DNA from 3 places in the Arthrobacter sp. TS-15 genome. Region 2 is predicted to be linked to each of the others. Evidence: riboswitches for the same ligand, from Rfam matches in the RefSeq annotation. Region 2 holds a riboswitch; each other region holds the start of a gene.
The links. Region 2 has a riboswitch for thiamine pyrophosphate ahead of thiO (glycine oxidase ThiO). Riboswitches for the same ligand answer to the same signal wherever they lie in the genome.

Region 1 (9,801 bases), on a different contig from region 2:
GGGGCGTTGCGAGGAGTTCAGCGCCAGCCATCATGGTGGGCTCCCAGTCGAACACCACGCCATCGTCTTCACCGATGACCACGGTGTCGCCGGGCTTGGCGCCAACCTTGAACAGCTCAGTTTCCACACCAAGCTTGGCAAGACGATCGGCAAGGTAGCCAATGGCTTCCTCGTTGGTGAAGTCAGTCTGCTTGACCCAGCGCACAGGCTTTTCACCCAATACGCGGAACAGGGGCTCGAGGTTCTTCTCCTCGCGGCGGATCTTGAATCCGGACTCGTTGACGGCGCGCGGACGCAGGACGGGAGGTGCCACCTTGGGAGGCGCGGTCTGCACGGCGTTACGTGCTGCTTGGACGATCTCAGCCATGGCAAAGCCGAGCTGACGCAAACCTTCGTGGCTTGTTGCCGAGACTTCAAAAACTCGGTATCCGCGGGCTTCAAGGTCCGGACGGACGAACTCGGCCATATCCTTGCCGTCAGGAAGATCCACCTTGTTGAGGACTACCAACTTGGGGCGCTCATTCAGTGGCACCACTTCACCGTCAACGCCGGCATAGCTCATGTCTACCGCGTACTTCTCGAGTTCGGCTTCGATGATTGCGAGGTCGGAAAGGGGATCACGGTCTGATTCAAGGGTTCCGCAATCAAGGACGTGAACCAGCGCAGCGCAGCGCTCTACGTGCCGCAGGAAGTTATGGCCCAGGCCCTTGCCTTCGCTGGCGCCTTCGATCAGACCAGGAACATCGGCGATGGTGAAGCGCACGTCGCCGGCCTGCACCACGCCAAGGTTGGGAATGAGGGTGGTGAAGGGATAGTCGGCAATCTTGGGCCGGGCAGCAGACATGGCCGCAATGAGGCTCGACTTACCGGCAGAGGGGAAACCGACCAAGGCGATGTCTGCGATGGACTTCAGTTCCAGGACGATGTCACTGGATTCACCTTCGATGCCCAGCAGGGCAAAGCCCGGCGCCCGGCGCTTCTGCGATGAAAGGGATGCGTTGCCGAGGCCGCCTTGGCCACCGGCGGCCGCAATGTACTCAGTGCCCTCGCCAACGAGGTCAGCCAGGACTTCGCCGTCCTTGGTCTTGACCACGGTGCCATCGGGCACGGGAAGAATCAGGGTTTCACCGTTCTTGCCGCCTCGCCAGTCACCCATGCCTGGGCCGCCGTTGGTGGCGTGGCGGTGGGGAGCGTGGTGGTAGTCGAGCAGCGTTGTGGTCTGGGCGGAGACGCGAAGGATGACATCGCCACCGTTGCCGCCGTTGCCGCCGTCAGGGCCGCCGAGGGGCTTGAACTTCTCACGCTTGACAGAGACACAGCCGTGGCCGCCGGTTCCGCCGGATACGTGCAGGACTACCCGGTCTACAAAGCTCGCCACGTGGATCTCCTCAGTTGCTGTCTTACAGCGTTTGTTGCTGTTGCCAGCGCTGTTGCAAAAACCAGTGCGCTACGGCGCCCTAGTCGATTGTAATGCGGTTAAAAGAACGGTGGAGCGGGCCGTTTGGCCCGCTCCACCGGTTCAGAACTTGTTGTTACTCTGCAGCTGCAGCAGCAACAATGTTCACTACGCGACGGCCGCGGCGAGTACCAAACTCAACCGCACCGGCCTGCAGTGCGAACAGGGTGTCGTCGCCACCGCGACCGACGCCTGCACCCGGGTGGAAGTGGGTTCCACGCTGGCGAACGATGATCTCGCCAGCGGAAACTACCTGACCACCGAAACGCTTGACGCCCAGGTACTGAGCGTTGGAGTCACGACCGTTGCGAGTGGAACTCGCGCCTTTTTTGTGTGCCATGTGAAATGCCTGCCTCTAAATTTCTGGGGAAACTGAAAAACCTGAACAGCGGTAACGAAAGTTACGCGATGCTGGTGATCTTGATCTTGGTCAGTTCCTGACGGTGACCCTGACGCTTCCGGTAGCCGGTCTTGTTCTTGAACTTCTGGATGACGATCTTCGGACCACGGAGGTCTTCGAGGATCTCAGCCGTGACCTTGACGTTGGCCAGTTCCGCAGCAGCGGAAGTGACCTTGTCGCCGTCAACCAGGAGCAATGCGGGCAGCTCAAGCGTGCTACCGGCTCCACCGGGGACGCGGTTCAGCGTTACGTAGTCTCCAACGGAAACTTTTTCTTGGCGGCCGCCTGCGCGGACAATCGCGTACACCACTTGGGTACTCACTTCTCTCGACGTTTATTACAAAATTTGCGTGCGGAACCTTGAACCGGAATCAGGCCTGGTTCGCGCTGTGCCTCAACGCCGTGGACTTCTGATCGAAGCCCGCGAGTCATCCCATGAACAATTCCAAGGGGCATAACCCAAGTGTTGGCGTAAGCACCGAAGATCAAGATTACGCTAGTTTGACCTTCGTCTGCAAATGAGGCCGAGTCCGGAGGCTACCTCGTGACTTGCGTCACCAGTTGATACGGACTCTCCCGGCACCGTGCCCATACAGCCTACCGTGTTTGCGCGAGATTAACGCGATTCGGCCAGCGACGCGCGGAAGTGTCCCCGCAATCGCATCGAATCCGCCCAAGGGAACCCTGCCAAAGTGACGCCCGGCAAACTCAGGCAAACAGCCTGGGAGCATCGAAGAATGCGGTCTCGTAACGGCAGGACTGGGTGAAGGCCTCCATCATCGCGGCCCTCTCCGTATCAGAAGCCGCGACCGCCGCAGCATCCGTGAGGCTGATCGCTTTCCGCGTTGCCGCGGCGAAGTCCTCGTCAGCGTAGGTCGTCAGCCAGTCGGCATACGCATGGTCCGCCGCGGCGCCCGCATTCAGGTAATTGGCATGGAGCTGCCGCCCCACCTCCGCGTACAACCAGAAGCAAGGAAGTATTGCGGCGAGAACCACGGCGTAACTGCCGGAAGCGGACGTTGCCAGCAAATGGTCCACGTAGGACTTGGTGACCGGCCCCAGTGCGGTCGGCGCTTCACGGCTGCTTAGCCACGTCCTGTGCAACTCCGACTCTACCTCCAGGCATTGCTGCGATGACCTGGCCCAGAACAGTTGCTCTTCTTCCGTGGGGGCCAGGGCGCCGGCACGTGCCAAGACCCGGGAGTACCCGTTGAGGTAGATCGCATCCTGGGCGAGGTAGTAAGTGAAATCACGTTCAAGGAGTTCGCCGGATTGGAGTTGCTGAATAAAGGGAAGTCCATGAATGGATTCGAGTTCCGGAACGGCCGCCTCCCACAAAGCCGCAGCGAAGGCGCCCGGGGCTGACGCTCGCTGGAGGTGATGGAAGTGATGCACCGGACCGTTCCCCCGGCCTACCTGGAGTTCCGCCGAGGCTGTCAAAGCTCCGAGTAGCCAGGGCTTTACTTCCCGCAGTGATGTTTCCCAGTTGCCCGTGCGGGCCTGGACGGTGGCCAGGGCGGACGAAAGAGAGCAACCGGTTCCGTGGCTGTTGCGCGTCGCCACGCGGGGACCTGATACCTCCACAACATCCCGTGACAAAAGCCCTGTGGTGTTCACCAAGGCATCCGGGCATTCCGGGCCCGGCAAGTGGCCACCCTTGACCAGAACTGTGTTTCCGTACTCCGCAGCAAGCCGCTTGCCTTGCTCCAGTGCCGAAGCCCAGTCTGCTGCCTCAGGCTCCCCCAGCAGCATGGCAAGCTCAGGAACATTGGGAGTAATGAGGTGGGCCAGGGGTAGCAGTGAACGCAGGGCATTCTCCGCGGACTCCCGCAGCAGCCGGTCGCCACTGGTGGCCACCATCACCGGATCAAGAACCACGACGGCGGGGCGCACCTCTTCGAGCCAGTCCCGGACCTGGGCAATGACGGCAGCATCGCCGAGCATTCCGATCTTGACGGCATCAACGATGATGTCGCCGCTAATTGCTTCCAGTTGTTGACGCAGGAAATGCGCCGGAGGGACGTGGACTGCGCTCACCCCCACTGTGTTTTGCGCGGTGAGAGCCGTAATGGCAGCCATGCCGTACCCACCCAACGCTGCAATGCTCTTCAGGTCCGCCTGAATTCCGGCACCGCCGGAAGGGTCCGAACCGGCAATAGTGAGAACGCGCGGGACCTGGCGGGCTGACGTGTGAGCGTCCAGCGGGTATACCGAGTGGAGCGGGTACACAGATGAATGTAGTGATGCAGCCATGAGGACATCCCTTCGCCGGTGCTAACCGGACAGGTTCAACGGGTCTGGATCTCAGCCGGGCCCATCGCCCGGCACCCCGTGTCAGTCCCCTAGCCTAGCCGGGAAGCCTGGTGCTGCAGGTACCGAACCATCCGGGAGCCCGGATGTGACCGTGGAACGCGTCCCCCGCCAAGGATTCAAGGCAACGCGAAAGGGCCCTGCGCTACCGCCGGAGGCAGGTAGCGCAGGGCCCTTTCAGCCGATGTTGGCCGCGGAGAGCGGCTCGGCCGTGACTAAAGCTCCGAGGCTGGAACCCCGACTCCTAGAATGATGGGCTCGGAGGCCGGCGCCTTCTTGACTGGCTCCACGGGCGCCTTGGCCTCATGGGACGAGCCCTGGGGGGCCGAGGCCGTCACCACATGGTGCTCGACGCTGGTTTCATTGGCCGCACCCTGAGCCCGGCTGGCACTGCGGTTGCGACGACCACGACGACCCCGCGGAGATGCCGAAGCCTCAGGATCTTCCTCAACCCGCGCCGGTGCGTCAGCCTTCCGGGCCACAGCAGGCTCCTGTACGGCCAGCGGAGCGGGTTGTTCCTCAGATGCCGGAGCGGCGCCAAGGTGGGAGAACGCTTCCGCCAGGAGGTCCAGGCTCATGGCAGGCTTGTTTGCCTGCGGTTCCTCGTGATGCTCCACGAACGGCAACGCAACTTCTTCTCCGCCGAAGCGCAGGACCGGAGTGGACCTGGCTTCCTGGGCGGCTGCATCGCGGTTGGCGGCTTCATGTGCTGATGCCCCCGCTTCGTTGCCGGCTGAGGTTCCGGATCCGGCGTCGGCCGTCCCTTGGTGTTGGCCGGCCGCCCGTGCCTGCTCTTCTGCACGGTGAACTTCGTCGTCGTGCAGGTGCGCGGCGTGCGCCGCAGCGGCAATGGTTGCCAGGGCAGCCCTGGTGGCCTCCGCCTTGGCCTGCCGGGCAGGATCCTGCGGTTCAGTCGGGGTCGCGGGGGCAACCGGGGTAGTCGTCGTCGTATGGACCTGTGCAGGGGTTTCGGCTACGGCCTGTCCCCCACCCTTCCCGCGGCGGCGTTTGCGTTCCGTCCGTGCAGCTGGCTGCTGTACCTCGGAGTGCGGGCGGTGTTGCTCGGCTGCCACCACGTTGGCGCGCCGGTGTTCAACGGGCTCGTCATGAGTGACGACGCCACGTCCGGCGCAATGCTCGCACTGCTCACCGAATACCTCAAGAAGGCCGGTGCCCATCCGCTTACGTGTCATCTGGACCAAGCCCAGGGACGTCACCTCGGCCACTTGGTGCTTGGTGCGGTCCCGGCCCAGGCACTCCACCATGCGTCGCAGGACGAGGTCGCGGTTGGATTCGAGGACCATGTCGATGAAGTCGATGACGATGATGCCGCCGATGTCGCGCAGACGGAGCTGGCGCACCACTTCCTCGGCCGCTTCAAGGTTGTTCTTGGTGACCGTTTCTTCAAGGTTTCCACCGCTGCCGGTGAATTTGCCGGTGTTGACGTCCACCACAGTCATGGCCTCGGTACGGTCGATGACCAACGAACCACCGGACGGGAGGAAGACCTTACGTTCCAGGGCTTTATGGATCTGCTCGTCGATGCGCCATGCAGCGAAGATGTCCTGATCCTTGGTCCACTTTTCGAGGCGGCCCACCAGATCAGGGGCAACGTAGGTTACGTATGCCTCGATGGTGTCCCAGGCGTCGTCACCGGAGACGATCAGCTTGGAGAAGTCCTCATTGAAGACATCACGGACCACCTTGATAGTGAGGTCCGGTTCGCCGTACAGCAGTTCAGGGGCAAGGACCTTGGTGGAGGAGGCCTGACCTTCGATGCCTTCCCACTGGGCACGCAGACGGTTGATGTCGTGCGTCAGCTCTTCTTCCGACGCACCCTCAGCGGCTGTGCGGACAATGACACCTGCGTTTTCCGGCAGGCGGTCCTTCAGGATGCGCTTGAGTCGGTTGCGTTCGACGTCGGGCAGCTTGCGGGAGATGCCGGTCATGGAACCACCGGGCACGTACACAAGGTAGCGGCCGGGCAAGGAGATCTGGCTGGTGAGGCGGGCACCCTTGTGACCCACGGGGTCTTTGGTGACCTGAACCAGGACGGAGTCTCCGGACTTCAGGGCGTTCTCGATCCGGCGCGGCTGGCCTTCGAGGTTGACCGCGTCCCAGTTGACTTCACCGGCGTACAGGACGGCGTTGCGGCCGCGTCCGATGTCCACGAAAGCAGCTTCCATGGACGGCAGCACGTTCTGGACCTTGCCCAAGTACACGTTGCCGATCAGGGAGTCCTGCTGGGTCTTGGACACGAAGTGCTCGGCGAGCACACCGTCTTCCAGGACACCGATCTGGATTCTGTCGTCGCGCTGGCGAACGATCATTTGACGGTCCACCGATTCGCGGCGGGCAAGGAACTCGGCCTCGGTGATGACCTGGCGGCGGCGGCCGGTCTCCCGGGACTCACGGCGCCTCTGCTTCTTGGCCTCCAACCGGGTGGAGCCCTTGACACCGGTCACGCGGTTTGACGGAGCTGTCTCGGTGATGGGGCGGGGGGCACGGACGCGGGTGACCGTGTTGGGCGGATCATCATCCGCGCCGCCCGTCAGTTCAAGATCCTGGTCTCCACGACGACGACGGCGACGACGACGAGACGTCACGCCTTCCTCAAGGGCTTCAGGTGCCGGCGCTTCTTCATCGTCAGTCTCGGTGCCGTCCTCGGCCTCGTTCTCATCGCGTTCGGTTCCGCGGCGACCACGGCGGCCCCGGCTTCTGCGACGACGACGGCTACCAGCGTCTTCCAGCTCGCCGTCGGCAGGGACTTCGGCTTCTTCTTCGGGCTCCTCGGCTTTTTCTTCAACCGGGGCAACGCGGGGAACGGTGGTGAGGTCCGGGGCCTGGAAGATCATGGACGTGATGGAAACCGGCTCCATGAACAATGATGTGGAGGCGGCAGCAGCGGCTTCCTCGGCGGGTTCCTCGGTGGCGGCTTGGGCTTCAGTCTCGTCAGCAGCTGCTTCAGCGGCAGGTGCCTCGGGCTGGGAGGCCTTTTCCGGCGTCGTGCTGTCCGCCACGGCTTCCGCAGCTGCGGGTGCCTCGGCTACCTCAGCTTTGGGCTTGGCGGTACGACGGCGGCGGACCGGCTTTTCGGGGGCAGGTTCGGCCATCGCTTCGGGCGCGGCTTCTGCGGCGGCTTCGGGCGCGGCAGTGGCGTCATCCCCCAAACCGGGCAAAGGCTCGGCAGGCTCTGCCTTCTTGCGGGAGCGGGTGCGGCGCACCGGCGCTTTGGTGGCCTCCGGGGTCGCTTCCGGCGCCGGCGTGTCAGCCGCAGGCGCCTCTACGTCAGCAGCAACCTTCGGCGCTGCCTTGCGCCGGGTCCTGGTGGCTTTCTTGGGCGCTTCCGCAGTTTCCGCGGGAGCTGCCTCGTCATTAACGGCTACAACCTGGTCATTATCCATATGTGGCAACACTCCTGCCCCAGCGACGCCGCCACATCCGGCGCCCAGTGGAGCAAATATTGTCAAAACCCGCAGGCGTTGACAGAAGTCGGCAGTATGCCTCCCGGTTCGCACCAGCATTGGGGTGCGGCAGCCCTGGAAGGCCGGCGGCTTTATTCTGGAACCCGTTGTTCTGCTGCCACAACCAGGTGCCGTCCATTGTCATGGCGGGCCCACCGAGGATCACGTGATCCGGGCATGCCCAGCTCATACTGGCGGTCTTGGGAACAAAGTCACCGGACCGGGTGTCGAATGTGGATCGACGTCCGGCCATGTTCATTCTCTCACACCCCTGCACATTCGCGGCGAAGGCCGCTGTGTCGCGGTACTCCGCCAGCGAAGCTGGGGGCGGCGCCCAGTCTTCGGAGTTACAATCCTCCCAAGAGCCCTTCCCGGCTTGCCGGGCCATTTGTCGAAAAGGACCACATCCACGATGCCAAGCACCGCCAGGGAAAACCTGGCCAATCAAGCCACAGTCCATGTGGAGGACATGTCCACCCCTCAGGACTCCCTTCCCGCGACGGTCCGGGACAGGCCCTTTGCCTGGCTGTTGCTGATCACCGGTGTTATTGGATGGTTGGCGTCCGGAGCCCTGGTACTGGAGAAACTTGAGGTGCTCAAGGATCCCAACCATGTAACCGTGTGCGATGTAAATCCCTTTATCTCCTGCGGTGCCGTGATGCAGACACCGCAGAGCTCTGTGTTCGGTTTCCCTAACATGTTCATCGGCATCGTCGCCTTTGCTGTGATCATCACTACGGCCATGGGCATCCTCGCCGGAGCTAAGTATTCACGGGGTTACTGGCTGGGTCTCCAAGCCGGCGTGACCCTCGGGTTCGCCTTTGTTGTGTGGCTGTGGTCGCAGGCCCTCTACGCAATCCATGTTCTGTGCCCGTTCTGCATGGTGGTGTGGGCCGCCATGATCCCGCTTTTCGTCTGGGTGACCATCCGCAACGTCACCAGCGGGGTCATCAAGGCGCCACCCGCAGTGGTCAAGCTGCTGTCCGGTTCAGGCTGGATCATCGTTGCCCTGCTGTATGTGGCCGTCATCGCCACTATTTTCTTCTCTTTCATGCACCTCTTCGTGCCGTCCACAGCGTAGAACCACCACTCGCCGTAAAACAGTTAAGGCCAATGTTCACGAAGAACATTGGCCTTAATTGTTTTCCCGAAGGGCTTTGCTTAGCCCTTGAACCAGATCTTGATCTCACGTTCGGCAGAGTCGACTGAATCCGAGCCGTGGACGAGGTTCTGCTGGACTGCCAGGCCCCAGTCGCGGCCGAAGTCACCGCGGATGGTGCCCGGCGCAGCCGTCGTGGGATCCGTAGTTCCGGCCAGCGAGCGGAAGCCTTCGATCACGCGGTGGCCTTCGAAGACCGCTGCGATGACCGGTCCGCTCAGCATGAACTCAACCAGTGGCTCATAGAACGGCTTGCCCACGTGTTCCTCGTAGTGCTGCTCAAGCAGCTCACGGGTCGCGTTGACCTTCTTCAGCTCCGCCAGGGTGTAGCCCTTGGCTTCGATCCGGGCGAGGATGGTTCCGCCCAGGTTGCGGGCAACGCCGTCAGGCTTGACCAGGACAAGGGTCCGTTCAATGCTCACAGATGCTCCAATGTGATGTGTTCGGTGGTTTCCCAGCCAGTTTACGGGGTTTGAGTGCCAGCTTCGTCACCGTGGGCCGCGTTCCATTCGGCCTGCTCGCGGTCCCTCTGTGCCACCTCACGGTCAATCCGCATTCCAGCCCTGATTCCATACCACCAGCAGATGGCAAACAGGATCCCCACAATGAACATGGTGGGCTCGGCAAAGCCTGTCAGGATCAGCACCACCTGCAGCCCCCAGCCGAGGGCGATGCCCCACGGCTTCGACAACACGGCACAGGCCAGAACCAGCACCACCGTCAGTGCTATACCGACACCCAGGATGATGCCCGGATCAACTTCCCCGCGCCTCAAGCCGAAAACCGCCAGGGTACCGAAGAACGCGACGAACGCTTCAAGCAGGAGCACGCTGGAAGCGAACATTACTTTGGTGGACCGGCGCTTCTTGGGCATGCCGGGCCGCCATTCGCGCTGGGCCTTGGTCATTTTCGCCATGTTAGGCACTTGCCTTTCCGAGCAGGATCCTTGCTTCGGCCACCACGGTGATGGAACCCGTCACCAGGACGCCGCCTGCAAGGTCATCTTTGGATT
Region 2 (9,801 bases):
GGTTTTGGCTTGGCCGATGATGTCGTGGCCGCTCAAGGCGACCGGCAGGGTCATGGCCTGGATCGGGAACGGGTGTGTGATTCCGGCGTCGGCCAAAGACTCAACGATGTCGGCGCGGACGTTGAAATCAGCGAACGACTTCTCTTCGATCTCGTGGGGCGTCTCATCCGAGATGATCGTTTCCTCGGGTTCGATGGATTCGGTTCCGGTGGAGTCCGTCAGGACTTCGTGGGTATGCAATTCACTCACAGGGAGTTTCCTTATTCATTTAGGCATTGGCGCTGCATGCTCAACGGGGCGGTAGAGCCGTACCGGAGCACGAACGGGCGCGCAAGCAAATCCAGTGGAAGCCGATCGCGGGCTATCTAAGTACTGGCACTGGTGACCAGTTGGTACATCTCAAGATCGCGTAGGGGCGGGCTTGTTGAGTTCAAAAATTAACTGAATCAACGACCGGGCATCCATTACTACACGCCCAGTCTATCCTCTGAGGGCCGGAAAGCCCGGATCGCCGCATGAACGCCGGTCAGGGCAGCAGCTCGAACCTGATTTCCCGGCTGGCAATGTCGGCCTTGAGCAACCGCACCCGGACTGTGGTTCCGGACTCCATTTCTCCGTCACACCGGGCGGTAACCGCGGGGTCTGCTATCTGTATGACGCCGAAGGGCCCGTTGCCGTTGCTGCTGCCGTTGCCGTTCTTTGAGCTGGATCCGTTGGAGGGTTTGGATCCGGAAATGACGACGGCGTCGAATTCCTGGCCGATGTGATTGGCCACCAAGGCTGCTTCCACGGTGTCCAGTGCGGCGCGCTCAAGGCGTCCGGCCAATTGGTCTGAGGAGGCCATGATCTCCGGCAGCGAGGGGAGTGCTTCCCGGGCCCATTGCGGGATGTCGTGGTTGTTGCTGAGTGCTTCGCAGATCACCAAGACAAAGCGATCGATGAGCCGCCGCAGGGGTGCGGTGGTGTGCGCATACGGAGCCCCGATGGCTGCTTGGATGACCTCCGCGGGCACCTCACCGTCAAAGGGTGTGTAACCGGCGCCCCTGAACAACATGCCGGCAGAGTGCAGGATGGCCAACTGTTTGGGATCGGATGCGTCCAAGGTCCGCAAATATTCGCCATAGGATACTTGGCCGTCCCAGGGCTTTCCGAGTGCAGAAGTCTGGCGCTTGAAATGGAGCAGGGATCGATCGTCAGGTGCCGGCATGGTGCGCAGTATCCCCACTTTGCCATCAAGCATCATCTGAGCTGCGGCCATGCCGGTCATGAGGGATATCTGCGCGTTCCAGTCCTCAACCGGCAGCGACGGCGCAGCGACGATCCTGTACCCGCCGCCGTCGGTGGCTTGAACTATTTCCTGTTCCGGCATGTTCAGGCTTGCGCCCCCACGTTGCCGCTCCAGCTCAACGCGTTTGAGCCCTACTTCTTTGAGGAGCTGCAGAACGGGTGGGGCCGTACCGTCGTCGAGTTGCTGTTGAGCGCCCTTGTAGCTCAGTTTGGCCCTGCTGCGCACGGCAGCCCGGGCAACGGTGACCGTCTGAACTTCGGCTTTGGCATCCAAGTCAAAACGCCACACGAAAGCACTGCAATCCTGGTTGGCAAGCAGGCTGCCGGCGTTCTCGCTGATAACTTCCGGATGCAACGGGATCCGCCCGTCAGGAGCGTAGAAGGTTTGTCCGCGTTGACGCGTTTCTGCGTCCAACGCCCCACCCGGAGCCACGAAAGACGGAACATCGGCGATTGCGTAGAGGACCGTGTAACCGTTACCGGTGCGGTCGATGAACAGGGCCTGGTCCAGGTCGGTGGATGTCGCCGGATCGATAGTCACAAACGCTATGTCCCGCAGGTCCTGTTCCGGAAGCTCGAGGGCGTCTACGGCCTGCTGTGCTTCTTCCACAGCGTCTGCAGGGTATTCACCGGGGAGTTCCAGCTCTGTCCTGAGAGCGGCAAGGGCCGCGGCGAGCTGGTCCGATGAGTCGTCGACGTTGGGTGCTATCCGATGATGTGACACGAAAATCAGGTTAGCCCGAAATGGGCCGATAGTCTTGGACGCGCTAGCGAAGGAACCCGCCGTCCATGAGGGACGGCGGGTTCCTTCTTTGAGCGCGTAAGCCTGTCCGGGTGGGTTATTGACCGGCCGGAGGTGTCAGCGTGAAGGTTGCGGCCTCATCGCCATAGACATCAGTGACCACGATCTTGGTGGGGCCGTTCTTGATGTCGAACGCGATCACTCCCTGTTTGACCTCCCCCGTGGCGACGCTCCCCATCGGCAGGCTGCCCAGGTCCTCAGTGAGGAACAGCAACTCACCTTCTTTTCCGTCAGCGTCGAAGGCCTGGAAGTTCGTTGAGGAAGCGAAGCTTGTCCCCGTCAGTGTCTCCCAGGACACCTCCACCACGAGGAACCCCCCGTTGGCGGGTTTCATGTACGACATCGAGGGGATTTCGTTGGTGTAAAGAGAATCGACCACGCCCACCTTTACCTTGGTGCTGTCATCAACATCCACGGTGAAGGAGTTCGCCTCGTTGGCAGTGCCAGGCGAGGGCACCAGGGGCCCTTGACTGGCGGAAGGGAGCGGTGCAGCAGGTGTGGTTCGTCCCTGCTGGACTGCAGCGGCGAAGAGGGTGAAAGACAGCGCAGTGGACACAATTCCCACGATCACACCAGCGAACCAGACGACGATGGTGATGATCCACGCCTTCTTCTTGTTCTCCAGGTAGCCTGCCAGCGGCCTGCCCTCTTTGTCCCGGGCGTTTCCTGTCAAGGTGATGATGAGGTCCACAATGGACCAGATGCCGAAGCCGCCGGCAGTGAGCAGCTTCGCGATTCCAGTACCAATCTTGCCCAGATAGAAGCGGTCCACACCCAAGCCACCCAGAAGCAGCGCCAAAATCCAGGTGGTCATGAAGGACTTGGCCGGAACCGCCCCGCCCGTAGTTCCATAAGGGCCTGAAGCCGGTCCGGGTTGGTAGCCAGGCTGTGCTCCACCTTGGAACTGGCCGCCGTAAGCATAAGGCGCGGCCGGGACCTGCGGAACTCCTGATCCGGCATCGTTTTGGGGCGCGGGCGGGTAACTCGGGTGACTCATGGAAATTCCTTCAGTGAAGTGGGTGCGAGGAGGAGGACGGGCGGTATGCAGGGCACATGGCAGTCAACTCACGTCGAGCCAGCCTAGTAGGAACGAGGCCGGAAGCAGAACGCAAACCCCGGGAATCTCATGCCCGGCCAGGGATAGGCTGGGTTCATGGGCATATCCCCGGACGCCGCAGCCTCTGCCAGGGAACTCTCAGCGGAGTTGCTTGGAGCCATGGCCTATGGCGAGCTGTCTGCTTTCGGACGGCTCTCGCTGGACTCCCGTTATGCTCCCACCCTTCATGACAGGTCAGTGCTGGCGAAGATCGCTGTGGGTGCCTACGGCAACTTCGCGCTCCTCAGCGATCGATTGGTGGAGATGGGGGTCGACCCCGAACATGCGATGCTGCCGTTCCAGCGTTCCTTCGACCATTTCCACGAGCGCACCAAACCGGGAGACTGGTTCGAATCCGTCATGAAGGCCTATGTGATCGACACTGTGTCGTCGGACTTCTACAGGGCTGTCGCGATGTTCCTTGACCCACAAACGCAGCATTTTGTTGAACGGGTGGCTTCCCCCGATCAAGCCACTGAAGTCCTTCGGGTTCTGCTGAGGAGGGCCCTGAGTGATGACCCACGCCTGGCATCGCGCCTTGCACTGTGGGGCCGCCGCCTGGTGGGAGAGGCCTTGACGCAGGCGCAACGCGTCTGCATGGAGCACCCGCGGCTGGGCCCAACGCTGAGAAGCGGAGGGGACTCGCGTGCTGAGGTGAAACGGCTGACGACGGAACTCGCCGGGAAGCATTCCCGCCGGATGACGGGCCTTGGCCTGACAGCGTAGACGCCGGCCAGCTCAGGACCGGCTAGGGCTCAACGGTGTCCAACACCTGCAGCAGCGACTTCGCTGCCGCCGTCGGGTCTGTTGCCTCCGTGATGGCGCGCACGACGACGATGCGGCTGGCCCCCGCGGCGACCACCTGTTCAACGTTGCTGTGGTCGATGCCGCCAATGGCGAACCACGGAAGTGTCGTCACGTCGCCTGCACGTTTCTGTGCCTCTGCGGCATATGTGACCAAACCCGGACCCACAGCCGCGCGCCCGGGTTTGGTGGGCGTTGCCCAGACCGGACCCACACAGAAGTAGTCCAGTCCCAAGGGGCCTTGGGCGGTAGCAATTGCCGCGTCGATTTGTTCCGGTGTGTGGGTGGAAAGACCGATGCCGGTGACATTCGGCAGGAGTGTGCGGGCGGCCGTCAGAGGCAGGTCCTTCTGACCGATGTGGAACACGGGAGCCCCGGAAATACTGGCAACATCGGCCCGGTCGTTGACAGCCCACAGCCGTCCGTGCCGTTGTGCGACGCTCCGCAAAACGGCCAGCATTTCAAGCTCCTCGGCAGCTTCCAGCGTCTTGTCGCGGAGCTGGATGATGTCCACACCACCGGCGAAAGCGGCGTCCACAAAGTCTTCAAAATCGCCCTGCCGTTGACGGGCATCAGTGCACAAATAGAGGCGGGCAGAGGCGAGGGCGTCAGGCTGGGTCATGGAAACCAGAGTAGTTCCTCTAAACTGGGCACGTACTGCGGGAGCCGCGACATTCGTCATATGACTGTCCGGCTGAGAGGGCTTCAGCGCCGACCGCTTGACCTGATCCGGCTAGTACCGGCGTAGGGAAGGAAACCAATGGCAGATCCCCGCCATACCCCCATCCAGGCAGACGTGGCCGTCATTGGCGGCGGCATCATAGGCCTGGGCATCGCTCATGAAGCCCGGCGACTTGGCCGTTCAGTGGTGCTGATCGACCCCGCCCCGGCCTCGGGCGCAACGTTCGCCGCCGCCGGAATGCTTGCACCCGTCAGCGAACTGCATTACCAGGAGGAAGACCTCCTGGAATTGATGATTGAGTCTTCCCGGCTGTGGCCCTCCTTCGTGGACAGACTGCACTTGGGGGGAGCGGGCAGCGGATACCGCACGACGCCCACCCTCGCCGTGGGTGCCGACGCAGCCGACCGCAGGGCGCTCGCAGACCTCAGGAACGTACAGCTCGCAGCTGGCTTGGGAGTCGAACCTCTTGCCCTGCGGGACGCGAGGAACCGCGAGCCGCTCCTTAGCCCGCAGATTTCCTGCGCTTTCGACATTCCCGCCGACCACCAAGTGGATCCACGAAAGCTCGCCGCGTGCATCCTGGCTGGATTGGCTAACCATTCGCCTGACGACGCCTCCTGGGTGCCCGGGGCCGATGACGGATTCGCCGTTCTTTCCCCGGCGCGCGGTGTGCTGCGGGATGGCGGGCGGGTCACCGGAGTGGAACTCGAATCCGGAGTCGTGGTCCTTGCCGCGGAGACTGTGGTGGCCAACGGGCTGGGGGCATCCCACGTGTCGGGGCTCCCTGAGGGACTGACCCTTCCAGTGCGGCCGGTCTATGGCGACATCCTCCGGCTTCGCGTCCCCGAAAAGCTCCGGCCCTTGGTGACGTCCACTGTTCGGGGGATGGTTCGAGGCGTTCCGGTTTACATCGTTCCCCGGGACGACGGAACCGTGGTGATCGGAGCGACGCAACGCGAAGACCGGTTGTCAGCGACTTCCAACGCAGTCTCGGCCGGCGGCGTCTATCAACTGCTGAGGGATGCCCAAACTCTGGTCCCCGCAGTGGCGGAACTGGAACTCCTTGAAGCAACTGCCCGCGCCCGCCCCGGCACTCCGGACAACGCCCCCCTGCTTGGACGGGTCAGCGGTCCCCACGGCGACATTGACGGCTTGGTGATCGCTACAGGATTCTTCCGCCACGGTGTACTCCTGACTCCCGTAGCCGCCAGGATCGTGGGCGAACTCATCAACGGATCCAAGGACCCTCGATGGGCTCCGTTCCTGCCTGATCGCTTCGCGGGCAACGCTTCAGTTCCCCAAGTACTCACACCAGCAGCACACGCTCCCACCAAGGAAACAGCATGAACATCAAACTCAACGGAACCGATCACGCAGTCTCCGATGACGCATCCGTCAGCACTCTGGTCACAGCGATCACGGGCCGCGCCTTGGACCCTCGCGGTCAAGCGGCCGACGGCGGCAAGCTGGGAGTCGCGGTTGCACGTAACTCCGAGGTGGTGCCCCGCAGCCAATGGGCCGTGACGGCGCTGGCCGACGGAGACGAACTCGAACTCGTAACAGCAGTCCAAGGAGGCTGAACCATGACAACAGCAAACATTGACGGTCGAACCACTGATGTGCTGGCGATCGACGGCGTGGAATTCGGTTCCCGACTCATCATGGGCACCGGAGGCGCGCCGAGCCTTGATGGCCTGGGATCAGCGCTCCTGGCTTCGGGGACCGAGCTCACCACCGTAGCCATGCGGCGCTACTCACCCGCCGAAACGGGATCCCTGTTCCAGCTCCTGGTGGACCACAACATCCGGGTACTTCCCAACACTGCGGGCTGCTTTACTGCCAAGGACGCCGTGATGACCGCTGAACTGGCCCGCGAAGCGCTGGAGACAGATTGGGTGAAGTTGGAAGTCATCGCCGACGAACACACGCTCCTGCCCGACGCCGTGGAACTGGTGGATGCAACGGAACAACTGGTGAACCGGGGCTTCAAGGTTTTCGCCTACACAAATGACGATCCCGTGCTCGCGCTCAGGCTCGAGAACCTGGGTGCCACCGCCGTCATGCCCTTGGGATCACCCATTGGAACCGGCCTCGGCATCCTGAACCCACACAACATTGAACTCATCGTGTCCCGGGCCTCCGTACCCGTGGTCCTCGACGCGGGAATCGGAACCGCCTCCGATGCCGCGTTGGCCATGGAGCTGGGCTGTGACGCCGTCCTGCTGGCCACCGCTGTAACCCGGGCCCAGAACCCGGTGCAGATGGGGGAGGCCTTCAAGCACGCTGTCATCGCCGGTAGGCTTGCGCGGCAGGCAGGCCGGATTCCCCGGCGGGAGCACGCGCTCGCGTCCTCGGCGATGGAAGGCCGGGCAGAGTTCCTCTGATCCGAACCCTCGGAATGTGGCAGCCGGGCTCGGCGACTCATTTCAGAACGACAACCTCGGCGCACACGCGGCGTCGTGCGGGGCTTAAGTCGTGCCGGGGCTTAAACAGTAGTGACCGCCACCATGGGGTGACGGTCACTACTGTCTAAGGTTCTAAAGCCGCAGCGCCTTGGTGAGGGCCGCAGTATCGTGCTGGGTCCTGGTCCGGCCGAGAAAGAGCACCACGGCAACCGCCGCGGCAGTGCCGAGCACAATAGGTAGGACCCACGGAATCCACGTTGCGCCAGGCTGGTAGCCCAATCCGGCGCTGATGAACGCGATCCAACTCAGCGTGCCCACAGCTGCTGAGACACCGGCCGGCAGCGCGATCCCGTACTTGCCGTGCCGCTTGTCGTTAGCCCACACAATGAAACCGGTGGCAATGGTGGCCAGAACCACCACGACGAGAGAAAGCATGAAAACTCCTTAGCGGACGACGAGACGTAGGAAGACCCTAGAGAGCGCCGAAGCCGACGCGCCGGGTTTCCTCGGCGCCGATTTCCACGTAGCCCAGCACGTTGCCGGGAACAATGACCTGTCGGCCCTTGTCATCAGTGAGGCGAAGCTCGGAGCCTTTGGTCACGGCCTCAGCCACAATCTTGGCGACGGCGTCGGCATCCAGGGAGGATTCGAGCACGATCTCACGGCCAACGTTCTGAATGCCGATCTTTACTTCCACAGCAAGGCCTCCAAGCCAATCAAGTGTTAAGTCAGTCCTCTATTTGTAGCCTAGGACTCTTTGGGGAATCGACTGATTCCGCGCCAAGCTAAACGATAGATCAGATCGCTGGCCACATCGAGGTCCAGGTTTCCGTCCGTTTCGAGCCAATATCTGGCGCTCACCTGAGCCATTCCGGCCAAACCACGGCCAAGAAGCTGCGCTTCCAGAGGGGGCAGCTTGGTGTCCTCGGCAATAACACGGGCCACGGCGTCCGCGAACGTTTTGTTGAAAGTCTCCAAACGCGAACTGACATCGGCATCATTGATCAGGTCCGATTCGAACACCAGGCGATGGGCTTGGTCGTCGTCGGCAATGAACCTGTAGTAAGCGCGCATGACGGCCTTGACGCGTTCCTTGTTATCCGTGGTGGAGTTCAAGGCGTTGAGCATCAGCTGCGTCAGTGTTGCAAGGTGGCTGTCCAGGAGCGCCATGTATAGCTCGCGCTTGGAGGGGAAGTGCTGATAGAGCACTGGTTTGCTCACGTGGGCGGCCTCCGCGATTTCGTCCATGGCTGCCCCGTGGAAGCCGTTGGCAACGAATACTTCCAGCGCCGCGGTCAGCAACTGTGCGCGGCGCTCGTCCCGCGGCAACCTTGGTGAACGCGTTGTACCTGCCCGTTCCTGCCTGGCCGGTGCCCCATCGTTTGCCCGTGTGCCGTCAGCCACAGTCTGCCGCCTTTCCTTCGCAGTTATGACTACTCTACCGGGGGGTAATATGACCGGGCGGCATCTGCAGGCATAGATTGGGGTATGGCCTCAATTGTTGCTGCCCACGCTACTGCGCCCGCTGTCCTCCCGCCCCTCGTTGAACCGGCCGCCGAACTTACGCCGGCCGAGGTGGAACGGTATTCCCGGCATCTCATCATTCCTGAAATTGGCGCCCTGGGCCAACGCAGGCTCAAGAATGCCAAAGTCCTGGTCATAGGCGCCGGTGGCCTTGGTTCCCCCGCACTGCTGTACCTGGCCGCTGCCGGAGTGGGCACCCTGGGCATACTGGACGATGACGCGGTGGACCTTAGCAACCTGCAGCGGCAGGTCATCCATGGTGTGAAGGACGTGGGTACGCCCAAGGTCGAATCCGCACGTGACGCCATCGCAGAACTCAACCCCTTGGTCAACGTTGTCCTGCACAATGTCCGCCTTGACGCTTCCAATGCGCTGGATCTGTTTGCGCAGTATGACCTCATCCTGGACGGCGCTGACAACTTTGCAACGCGGTATCTGGTGAACGACGCCGCTGCCATCCTCGGCAAGCCCTATGTCTGGGGATCCATCTTCCGCTTTGACGGCCAGGTGAGCGTCTTCTGGGCCGACCACGGGCCCACGTACAGGGATCTCTACCCGGAAGCGCCTCCCGCCGGCTCGGTGCCGTCCTGTGGCGAGGGTGGCGTGTTCGGCATGCTCTGCGCAGCGGTTGGATCGCTCATGGTCACCGAGGCCGTGAAGCTGATTACCGGCGTCGGGCGTTCATTGCTGGGCCGGGTGGCACTTTTTGATGCTTTGGGCGGAAACTGGCGCGAGATCAAGGTCTCAAAGGATCCGGAAGCCGAACCCATTACGGAATTGACCGACTACGAGGCCTTCTGTGGAGTAACGCCGCCGGCGGCCACGGACCAGGAGCACACTGTTTCCGCCAAAGACCTGGCCGCAATGCTTGCCGAACGGGAGTTGGGGGAGCGGGACTTCGAACTCGTGGATGTCCGCGAGTCGGGCGAGCACAGCATCGTGAGCATCGACGGCTCTATCCTGATTCCGCAGGGCCGCATACTCTCCGGCGAAGCGTGGGTGGAGCTGCCGCAGGACAGGGACATCGTGTTCCACTGCAAGGCCGGGACTCGATCGGCTGCTGTCCTTGAAGCGGCGCAAAAGGCCGGCTACACGCGCGTCAGCCATCTCGACGGCGGTATTCTCGCCTGGGTGCGCGATGTGGAACCGGAGAAGCCCATTTACTGATCGTTGCCCGTTCAGGCCTTTGTCTGTAAAGCTC
Region 3 (9,801 bases), on a different contig from region 2:
GCGGCACCTCGGCCGGATTGATGTAAGTCTCGTTCACAGGCACACCGTTGATGGAAAGCCTGCCTTCTGCATCACAACAGGACACCCGGTCCCCCGGGAGCCCGATGATGCGCTTGACCAGGTGCTGATCATTGTTGTCAGGAGCCAGGCCGACGAATTCCAGGCCGTCTCCCACCCAGTCCATGGGTCCGGCCGGCTTCGTGGCTACTGGCGGCAACCAAGCCTGAGCGTCCCTGAACACCACAACATCCCCGCGTTCGAGGTCGAAGGGCCCTGGCACCAGGAGGTTGATGAAGATGCGGTCATTGACGTCCAACGTGCTTTCCATGGACTCGGAGGGGATGTAAAACGCCCTGAACAGGAAAGTCTTGAGCAGGAAGGACAGCACCAGCGCAATCGCCACAACGGTGACGATTTCCTTGACCCACACAAGAACGGGGTTTTTGCGTGGTTTCTCGGCTGCGTGGGAGCCTCCTTCGGAGTCCCTGGCACGAGGCCCGTCCGATTCTTCGGGCCGAGGCGTCACGTCGTCATCCGGGCGGGACTCAGCCGTGCCGGCGGCACTGGCCGTTCCATCCGAGAGCCGGGCGTCGTCGTCGTAACGCTCGGGGTTCTCTGGAGCTTTGTCCGGCATTTACTGTCCGTTCTTCGGTGGTGTTTCGGCCTGCTCTGAGCGAGGCATCTCTGCAAATCTATCAAGTGGCCAGACGATCCGGACCGGTCGGCCTACAACCCGATCCACGGGAACCATGCCGCCACCCGGGGCACCCAGCAGCCCGCGCGAGTCAGCGGAACGTGAACGGTGGTCACCCATGAGCCAGAGGCGACCATCAGGGACCACGACGTCGAACTTCTGTTTGCTGGGCTCGTCCCCGGGATACAGATAGGGTTCCTCAAGAACCTGACCATTCACCGTGAGGTGCCCTGCCGTGTCGCAGCACTGGACGTGGTCGCCGCCCACCCCTATGACACGCTTCACGTACGTGGTGTCGCTGCCGGTGAGCCCAAACCATTGGCTGGCGGCGGACACCGCATCAACAAAAGGACCCTGTCCGCTGCTCAGGGGGTCGAAGGAACCGCGGCCGTCGAAAACCACAATGTCCCCGCGGCGAATCGGTTCAGAGGCGAAGGCCGTCCGAGAAACCAGGATCCGGTCCCCTTCTTCAAGAAGGGGTTCCATGGATTCGGAGGGAATGTAGTACACATCCAGCCACAAGGACCGGACCAGGCCGCTGATCGCAACGGCCAGCACTAGTGCGAGCAAAACAAAACGCCAGCCCTGTTTCCGGGGCTGGCGTTCTGATGTGTCCATGACTCGTATCCCTGTTGCGTTGCGGATTGCTCCGGAACAACCGGGCACGAATCCTGGACCCCTTACGTAAGTCGGAGGACTTACTTGGCGAAGTCGCGCTTTTCCTTGATCTTCGCAGCCTTACCGCGCAGTGCGCGCATGTAGTAAAGCTTGGCGCGGCGGACGTCACCCTTGGTGACGACCTCGATCTTGTCGATGATCGGGGAGTGTACCGGGAAGGTACGCTCTACGCCGACACCGAAGGAAACCTTGCGCACGGTGAAGGTTTCGCGAACGCCGTCGCCCTGGCGGCCCAGGACGAAGCCCTGGAATACCTGAACACGGGAGTTCTTGCCTTCGATGATGTTGACGTGAACCTTGAGGGTGTCGCCCGCGCGGAACTCAGGAACATCGTTACGCAGCGAGGCTGCATCTACGCTATCGAGGATATGCATTAATCCACTCCTGGTGAACGCCACAGGTCATTCACTTTGGGTTACGGCGGACAAGCCCGGGGCACAAAGGCCTACCGGAAATCTCCGCCGAAGTTTCTTAGTGTCCGGTTCCGCCACTGATTGGCGTCACCGGGTTGTCCGACTGTTGGCTCAACTCCCCCTGTGGCAGGTGTCAGCCCAGCAGACACAAGGGTTAATTCTGCCATATGTGCTGCCATCCGGCCAACCGCCCGGCGCCCCGCACCTTTCGACGGCGGGACGTGACTTAGTTCCCGGCGTTGCCGCCGGGCTTGGCACGCAGGCGCCCATCGACGACGTCGTACCCGAGCTCCGCGAGGGCCTGCCGGTCCGCGCGACTCAACCCGCCGGCGTCGAGCCCTTCCATAAGATCCGGCCTGCGCTCCGCCGTGCGGCGGAATTGCTCATGGCGCCGCCACTGGGCGATCTTGCCGTGGTTCCCGCTGAGCAGGATCGGAGGGACGTCGTGGTCCCGCCACGCTGAGGGCTTGGTGTACACGGGATACTCCAAAAGGCCATCCGAGTGGGATTCCTCAACCAGCGATTCCGGATTGCCAACCACCCCTGGAAGAAGGCGTCCAATGGCTTCAACCATGGCCAACACTGCCACTTCACCGCCGTTGAGGACGTAGTCGCCGAGGCTGACAGGCCGGACGGTGAAATGATCCTGGGCCCACTCGATGACGCGTTCGTCAATGCCTTCATATCGGCCACAGGCGAAGACCAGGTGTTGCTCTTCGGCGAGCTCATACGCCAGGGCTTGGTTGAACTTCTCCCCTGCCGGCGACGGAACTATCAGCACCGGTTGTGAGCCTTCGCGGACGGTTGCGACTGATTCCAGGGCCTGCGCCCACGGTTCAGGTTTCATGACCATACCGGCGCCGCCACCATACGGGGTGTCATCCACCGTCCGGTGCCTGTCCGTCGTGTACGTGCGCAGATCGTGGACGTTCAGCTCCAGCAACCCGTCCTGCCGGGCCTTGCCTATGAGCGAGAGCTCCAGCGGGGCGAGGTACTCAGGAAAAATGCTGACAACATCGATCCTCATTTAGGCATCATCCCCGGCGCCATCCTTGGGCTCCTTGACGTTCTCGTCGTTGATCTCAAACAGGCCTGATGGTGGGGTGATGAGGATGTAGCCTTCCTCGACGTTGACCTCCGGAACGATTTCATCGACGAAGGGAATGAGGATTTCCTTGCCATCGGCAGCCTTGACCGTCAGCAGGTCCTGGACTGGAAGGGTGGTGAGAGCAGCTACTTTGCCCACTACCTGCGAGCCAACGCGGGCCTCCAGGCCAACCAGCTCATGCTCGTACCAGCCCTCGTCGTCGTCTTCGTCGTCTAGTTCCTCGGTTTCGATGAAGAGCTTCGCTCCCCGGATGACCTCGGCAGCATTGCGGTCGGCAATTTCTTCGAAGCCAAGCAGGAGGATGTCCTTATTCCACCGGGCACTGCGGATGGTCAATGGGCCAGCGGAGGCGGGCTCCACAACGAACTCGGTTCCAGCGACGAAACGCTCGGAAGGCGCGTCGGTGAGTACCTGCACCGTTACCTCGCCGCGAATACCGTGCGGTTTGCCGATCCGGGCCACCTGGAGCTGCATGGGTTCCTCTAAATTCTTATAGTGCCTGCGCCGCGCGGCGGCAAAGACAGGAAATTGTGGATAAAGCAATCCGGCCCCTCCACCATATTCGGTGAAGGGGCCGGATCTAAGACAAGTAGTGCTGAGCGCGTTACCGGCGACGGTCGGTGTCGACGACGTCGACCCTGACCTGCTCGCCACCGGCCAGGGCTGCAACCACCGTGCGCAATGCACGCGCGGTGCGTCCCTGTCGGCCGATCACCCGTCCGAGGTCCTCCTGGTGAACTCGCACCTCGAGGGATTCCCCGCGGCGGTTGTTCTTGGCACTGACCTTGACATCCTCAGGGCTGTCAACGATCCCACGGACCAAGTGCTCGAGCGCTTCTGCCAGCAACTTACTCAGCCTCGGTGGTCTCTGCTTCAGCCTCGGCCGGAGCTTCGGCTTCGTCCTTCTTGGCCTTCTTGGTGATGGCTTCCGGAATGATAACGGAACCCTTCTCCGGGGCTACGAAGGCTTCCTTCGGAGCTTTGGTCTTCAGGGTGCCTTCCTGGCCCGGCAGGCCCTTGAACTTCTGCCAGTCACCGGTGATCTTGAGGATCGCGGCAACCTGCTCGGTGGGCTGGGCACCAACGGAAAGCCAGTACTGGGCGCGCTCGGAAGCGACCTCGATGTACGACGGCTCTTCGGTGGGGTGGTACTTGCCGATTTCTTCAATGGCACGGCCATCGCGCTTGGCGCGGGCATCCATGACGACGATGCGGTAGTACGGTGCGCGCATCTTACCGAAGCGCTTAAGGCGAATCTTTACGGCCACTTTTGTGGTCACTCCTGTTTCTGAAACGAGGTTGAACCCGACGTTCTGCACCCGTGGGGCGGGCCGTACTAGACGGTTCGAAGGACAAGATACGAGCACGGAGAGAGGGGCCGCACCGATCGAGTACCTGTCTATTGTGCCAGATGCCCGGAGCAAATACGACTCCGGTCCCCCTACCCGGCGTGTTCTTGCCCACTCCCGCGGTTGATGGTGCAGCCTTAAGCGAACAGGGGCGTCATTCGGACCAGACGTAAAGCCCGGCGCGCTCCGCCTTCTCGACGTCCGTCGCGAGGGCAGCCAACTGCTGGACATACTGGCGCGATTGCGCGGCATCGAAAGGCATATCGTCCTGTTCAGCCCATGCAGCGGCAACGTCGTCAAGAACGTTGGCGTCGCCTTCGCTCTCATAGGTGAGCAGTTCGGCAAGGGCCCGCACCATGGCTTCAGGGACACCCAGGAGGGCGTCGCTTGTGACGTCAACCAGGGCAAGCTCGTAGTCAGCTCCGGCGGCGTGAACAGCCTGTCCTGCGAGGTCGCCCAGTTGTTCGACTTCGAAATCGGTGATGCCGTCAATCCGAACGGCCGGGCCGGTTACACCTGCACCCTTCTCCAGGGCTGCAGCCCGCTTGAGCGCTTCATCGTGGGTGGCTACAAAAACTTCGGCAAAGCCCATGGAAAGTACTCTCATTCCTTCGTGCTGACGGGGCGGCGGCACAGGAACCCGGAGGTTCCGTGCCGTCATGCCAAGCCTAGTGCAGCCGGGGGCGCGGACTGGTCCTCAGCGCACGGTGACGCGCAGCTTGTTCCGCCAAGGATCATCAAAGCGCAGCTCGGCACCGGTGTGGTGGCTCTGCACACCGGCAACCTTGAGGCGATCAGCAAGCGCGGCCACGTCATCGGCGCCGGGGACTTGAATCAGGACCTCCCCCAGGCCCAGCGTGTCCTTTCGCGGGCCCGCTCCACGGCTGTTCCAGACGTTCATGGCCATGTGGTGGTGGTAGCCGCCCGCGGAGACGAAAAGCGCCTGGCCGTGCCAGCCTGCGGTGCGCTCGAAGCCCAGGGTTTCAACGTAGAACTTTTGCGCGGTCTCCACGTCACCCACCTGCAGGTGAACGTGCCCGACGCCGGCCGCCGACTCACGCTGCCCGGTCACGGCAGCTTCACTCAGGTGCTGCTGCAGGAATCGCTGCGGCGGGAGAGCAACGTTGTCCATGACAACGTTCTTGCCATCCCACTTCCAGAGGTCACGGGGCTTGTCGTAGTACAGCTCAATGCCGTTGCCTTCGGGGTCGGTGAAGTAGAACGCTTCACTGACCAAATGATCGGCGCTGCCTGCGAACGCGCGGGGTTCGTATTCGGCTGCCGTGGCAATGGTGGCGGCCAATGAGGGCTGGTCCTCGAACAGAATGGCCGTGTGGAACAGGCCGGCTTCGCCCCGACCCGGAATCTGCAGGCCAGCCGCGGGAGCGAGGTGGACGACCGGCTTGCCGACACGCCCCAAATACAGCCCGCCGTCTTGCTCGGCCACCACGTCCAGGCCAAGGGCCCGCTGGTAGTAGTCACTCATGACCTTCATGTCGCCCACCTTGAGCATGACGGTGCCCATGGTGAGTTCGGCAGGCAGAAGATCCTGGCTGGATGATGAGGTCATGTGAAGCTCCCGGTTCCGAGGTGGCCGCTTATCGGCACCTTCTTACCTATCTAAATTACTTGAAGCTTCAATTTATTCCTAACGCACGACGTTCCCTCGAATCACGATGTGCCGGAGTTCGTCCATAGTCCGCAGCTGACGCCGCGGATCCTCACTGCAGAGCACGACGTCGGCGCTGGCCCCTTCACTGATGCCCTCGGCTCCCAGCCACGCACGGGCACCCCAGGATGCGGCGTTCAGGACCGCAGCCGGCGGAAGGCCGGCGTCGTGCAGTTCCTTCATCTCCTCCGCAATCCGACCGTGCCTAATGACGCTGCCGGCATCAGTCCCGGCATACATCGAAACCCCCGCTTCGAAGGCCGACAACACACGCTCATGGCGACGCTCCCACAGACGCAGCATGTGGTCCGCGTACTTCGGAAACTTTGGCTCTGCCTGCGCGGCAATATCGGGAAAGGTAGCGATATTGACCAGCGTGGGAACAATCGGCACCGACTGCTCCACCAAGCGGGGAAGGTGCCTCGGGAGGAGACCGGTAGCGTGCTCAATGCAATCGATATTGGCATCGAGCATGTCGTCAATGGTGTCCTCAGCGAAACAGTGAGCCGTGACCCTGGCACCTTCATCATGTGCCGCTGAGATGGCATCCTTCACGGTCCTGGCCGGGAAGGAAACCGCGAGGTCACCGACGTCGCGATCTATCCAATCGCCCACTAGTTTCACCCAGCCATCGCCGTCCCGGGCTTCCTTTCGTACGGTCTCAACCAGTTCAGCGGGCTCAATTTCATGCCCCAAGCCGCGGAGGTACCGCCGGCTCCGCGCTATATGCCGGCCTGAACGGATCAAGCGGGGCAAGTCCGATCGCTGCTGTACCCAGCGGGTGTCCGAGGGCGATCCGCAATCGCGGATTAACAGCGTCCCGGCGTCGAGGTCTGCTTGGGCTTGGGCCAGCGTGGCGTGCTCATCAACGGCTCCTCCAACACCGAGTCCGACATGGCAGTGAGCGTCAACCAAACCCGGCAGGACCCAACCGTCCAGCACTCTGTCCGGCGCAGAAGCGGGACGCTGGAACGTCAAGGTGCCGTCCACTGACCATAGCCCCTGGCGCTCTTCGTCCGCCGAGACGAGCACTGGTCCACTGAATTCGATGATGTTGGCCATGGCAAAAGCGTAGCCGGGTGGCATGGCAGAGCCGTTCCCACCATGTGACTGGGCGGTGGTTCGTAGCTGTGGTAGCTTCGTCTACGACCACACGGGAGCCCTTGCAGGGGCTGAGATCGGACTGATGCAGTCTGCGACCGTTGAACCTGTCCGGGTAATGCCGGCGAAGGAAGTGAGTATTCCCTTGAGCACCGCAGAAACACAGCACAGCCCTGTCCAAAATCAGTTCGGCATGGACCAAAAACAGCCCGTCACGCAATCGTTGCAGTCCCACTCGTTGGCGTGGCTGGAAGATCCGGACAACGGCATACGCGTCCCCGTCACCGCGATCGCCTTGGAGCCCTCCCCCAACGGGCTAGTCAATCCACCTTTGCAGGTTTACCGAACAGCAGGCCCAGGCAGCGATCCGGTGGTGGGGTTGGAGCCGTTCCGTGCACCGTGGATCGAAGCCCGCGGAGATACGGAAGCCTATTCCGGTCGGCAGCGGAACCTGCTCGACGACGGCAAGTCCGCAGTCCGGCGTGGAGCAGCGTCAGCGGAGTGGAAGGGCGCGCAACCCGTGCCACGCCGCGCCGTGGAAGGTAGGACTGTCACGCAGATGTACTACGCGAAGCAGGGAGTTGTAACTCCTGAAATGCAGTTCGTCGCCTTGCGGGAGAACTGCGATGTTGAACTCGTCCGCAGCGAAGTTGCCGCGGGAAGGGCGATCATCCCGAACAACATCAACCACCCCGAATCCGAACCAATGATCATCGGCAAAGCTTTCCTGGTCAAGATCAACGCCAACATCGGAAACTCAGCGGTCACCAGCTCCATCGCCGAGGAAGTGGACAAGCTGCAGTGGGCTGCCAAGTGGGGCGCTGACACGGTGATGGATCTCTCCACGGGGGACGACATCCACACGACGCGTGAATGGATCATCCGCAACTCACCTGTCCCGATCGGAACAGTCCCTATCTATCAGGCCCTTGAAAAGGTTAACGGCGAGGCCAACAAGCTGACGTGGGAAATCTTCCGCGATACCGTCATTGAGCAATGCGAGCAAGGCGTGGACTACATGACCATCCATGCGGGCGTTTTACTGAGGTACGTGCCGTTGACCGCCAACCGGGTCACGGGCATCGTATCCCGCGGCGGCTCCATCATGGCCGGGTGGTGCCTTGCCCACCACCAGGAGAACTTCCTCTACACGCACTTTGACGAGCTCTGCGAAATCTTTGCCCAGTACGATGTCGCGTTCTCCTTGGGAGACGGGCTGCGTCCCGGATCCATTGCGGACGCCAACGACGCCGCGCAGTTCGCCGAGTTGGATACACTCGCGGAGCTGACACAGCGGGCGTGGGAGTTCGACGTCCAAGTCATGGTGGAAGGCCCCGGCCATATTCCCTTCCACCTGGTGCGGGAGAATGTTGAGCGCCAGCAGGAACTGTGCAAGGGTGCGCCGTTCTACACCTTGGGTCCACTGGTTACCGACATCGCCCCCGGCTATGACCACATCACCTCGGCCATCGGCGCCACGGAAATTGCACGCTACGGCACCGCGATGCTCTGCTACGTAACTCCGAAGGAGCACTTGGGGCTGCCCAACAAGGATGACGTCAAGACTGGCGTCATCACGTACAAAATCGCGGCGCACGCGGCTGACCTCGCCAAGGGACATCCGGGAGCTCATGAACGTGATGATGCGCTGTCCAAGGCGCGGTTCGAGTTCCGCTGGAGGGACCAGTTCGCCTTGTCCCTGGACCCTGTCACCGCAGAAGCTTTCCACGACGAGACGCTGCCCGCAGAACCGGCAAAAACCGCTCATTTCTGCTCCATGTGCGGACCTAAGTTCTGTTCGATGCGCATCAGCCAGGACATCCGCGACGAATACGGTTCGGCAGAATCCCAGGCTGCAATCGCAGGAATGTATAACGGGATGCGCGAAAAGAGCGAGGAGTTCTTGGCTTCAGGGGGAAAGGTGTACCTACCGGAGCTTCACGTCCCCTGAATTAGGGACCAGCCGAATCAGGAAGCCTGAACTGACCTTGCCCTGCCAACCTCGGCGATGAACGAACGAATGGCTTGATCGCCGTCAACCGAATCCTGGGGCCGGTGACCTCCCGCTGCTACGCGGCGAAGGGCACCGGTCTCCTGGAGGTAGCCGGCAATTTCCTCGTAAAGCGGCTCCCATCCGCCGGTGAGAACCAAAGTGGGAACCCCGGGAACAATGTGGAGCGGGGCCTCCCATGGTGGCGCCTGGAGTCTGAGCCGGCGGGCTGAACGGCGTGCTTCCGCAGTGTCCAGCCCACCCGTTTCAGCAGAGAAAGCACGGCGGAAATATTCACGCTGGTAATCGGCGTCATTGAGCTGCGTGCGGGCGTCGAACAGCGGTTCCATGAGTGCCCGGTGGGAACCCGTAGCCGGAAGCTCAGCAGTCAGGGACAAACATGCTGGCTCCACCAAAGTGAGTGAATGCACCAGCTCGGGGCGTTCGATTGCTGCCAGCATGGCGGAGATGGCGCCTTGCTCGTGTGCCACGATGTGGCCTCCACCGGAGTCAATCAAGGCATTGATCACAATGGCAACGTCCGCCGCCACATTGGATTCCGTTGGTTCGGCGACGGCATCAAAGCCGTGCCGCCGAAGGAAGAGGGCATCATAAGCGAGGGCCATGCCATGTTGCTTCGGCCATGCCGCAGCACCAAAACTGCCCAGGCCGTGAACGAAGACTACGCGCTGCTTATGCATTGGTTCAGCCTATTCCACGGCTCTGACATCCCAAGGGCCGGAAATCCCGGCTCCTTGGGAAGCACTACTTACTTTCCGAGGAACTTGTCGAAGCCCTT

Region 1: it holds a riboswitch for thiamine pyrophosphate, as region 2 does, so the genes downstream of both, thiD (bifunctional hydroxymethylpyrimidine kinase/phosphomethylpyrimidine kinase) here and thiO (glycine oxidase ThiO) in region 2, are expected to answer to the same signal.
Region 3: it holds a riboswitch for thiamine pyrophosphate, as region 2 does, so the genes downstream of both, thiC (phosphomethylpyrimidine synthase ThiC) here and thiO (glycine oxidase ThiO) in region 2, are expected to answer to the same signal.

The regions. Positions count from the first base shown of each region.
Region 1 covers NZ_SDXQ01000036.1:58,810-68,610, reverse strand. The annotation lists gene obgE (GTPase ObgE) at 1-1,378, opposite strand, end outside; gene rpmA (50S ribosomal protein L27) at 1,533-1,796, opposite strand; gene rplU (50S ribosomal protein L21) at 1,858-2,166, opposite strand; gene thiD (bifunctional hydroxymethylpyrimidine kinase/phosphomethylpyrimidine kinase) at 2,565-4,109, opposite strand; TPP riboswitch at 4,100-4,198, opposite strand; gene EU811_RS14220 (Rne/Rng family ribonuclease) at 4,382-7,570, opposite strand; gene EU811_RS14215 (vitamin K epoxide reductase family protein) at 8,043-8,711, shown strand; gene ndk (nucleoside-diphosphate kinase) at 8,792-9,211, opposite strand; gene EU811_RS14205 (DUF4233 domain-containing protein) at 9,253-9,705, opposite strand; gene EU811_RS14200 (bifunctional folylpolyglutamate synthase/dihydrofolate synthase) at 9,707-9,801, opposite strand, start outside.
Region 2 covers NZ_SDXQ01000029.1:200,952-210,752, forward strand. The annotation lists gene EU811_RS11215 (DEAD/DEAH box helicase) at 1-249, opposite strand, end outside; gene EU811_RS11220 (RNB domain-containing ribonuclease) at 527-2,011, opposite strand; gene EU811_RS11225 (TM2 domain-containing protein) at 2,127-3,086, opposite strand; gene EU811_RS11230 (ferritin-like fold-containing protein) at 3,243-3,911, shown strand; gene thiE (thiamine phosphate synthase) at 3,934-4,611, opposite strand; TPP riboswitch at 4,639-4,757, shown strand; gene thiO (glycine oxidase ThiO) at 4,750-6,018, shown strand; gene thiS (sulfur carrier protein ThiS) at 6,015-6,251, shown strand; gene EU811_RS11250 (thiazole synthase) at 6,255-7,055, shown strand; gene EU811_RS11255 (hypothetical protein) at 7,209-7,511, opposite strand; gene EU811_RS11260 (DUF3107 domain-containing protein) at 7,549-7,773, opposite strand; gene EU811_RS11265 (TetR/AcrR family transcriptional regulator) at 7,824-8,558, opposite strand; gene moeB (molybdopterin-synthase adenylyltransferase MoeB) at 8,565-9,767, shown strand.
Region 3 covers NZ_SDXQ01000031.1:88,287-98,087, reverse strand. The annotation lists gene lepB (signal peptidase I) at 1-634, opposite strand, end outside; gene lepB (signal peptidase I) at 635-1,312, opposite strand; gene rplS (50S ribosomal protein L19) at 1,393-1,746, opposite strand; gene trmD (tRNA (guanosine(37)-N1)-methyltransferase TrmD) at 2,012-2,812, opposite strand; gene rimM (ribosome maturation factor RimM) at 2,813-3,367, opposite strand; gene EU811_RS12760 (RNA-binding protein) at 3,498-3,740, opposite strand; gene rpsP (30S ribosomal protein S16) at 3,742-4,161, opposite strand; gene EU811_RS12750 (hypothetical protein) at 4,397-4,849, opposite strand; gene EU811_RS12745 (VOC family protein) at 4,940-5,812, opposite strand; gene EU811_RS12740 (amidohydrolase family protein) at 5,891-6,973, opposite strand; TPP riboswitch at 7,055-7,162, shown strand; gene thiC (phosphomethylpyrimidine synthase ThiC) at 7,158-8,963, shown strand; gene EU811_RS12730 (alpha/beta fold hydrolase) at 8,981-9,703, opposite strand; gene ffh (signal recognition particle protein) at 9,772-9,801, opposite strand, start outside.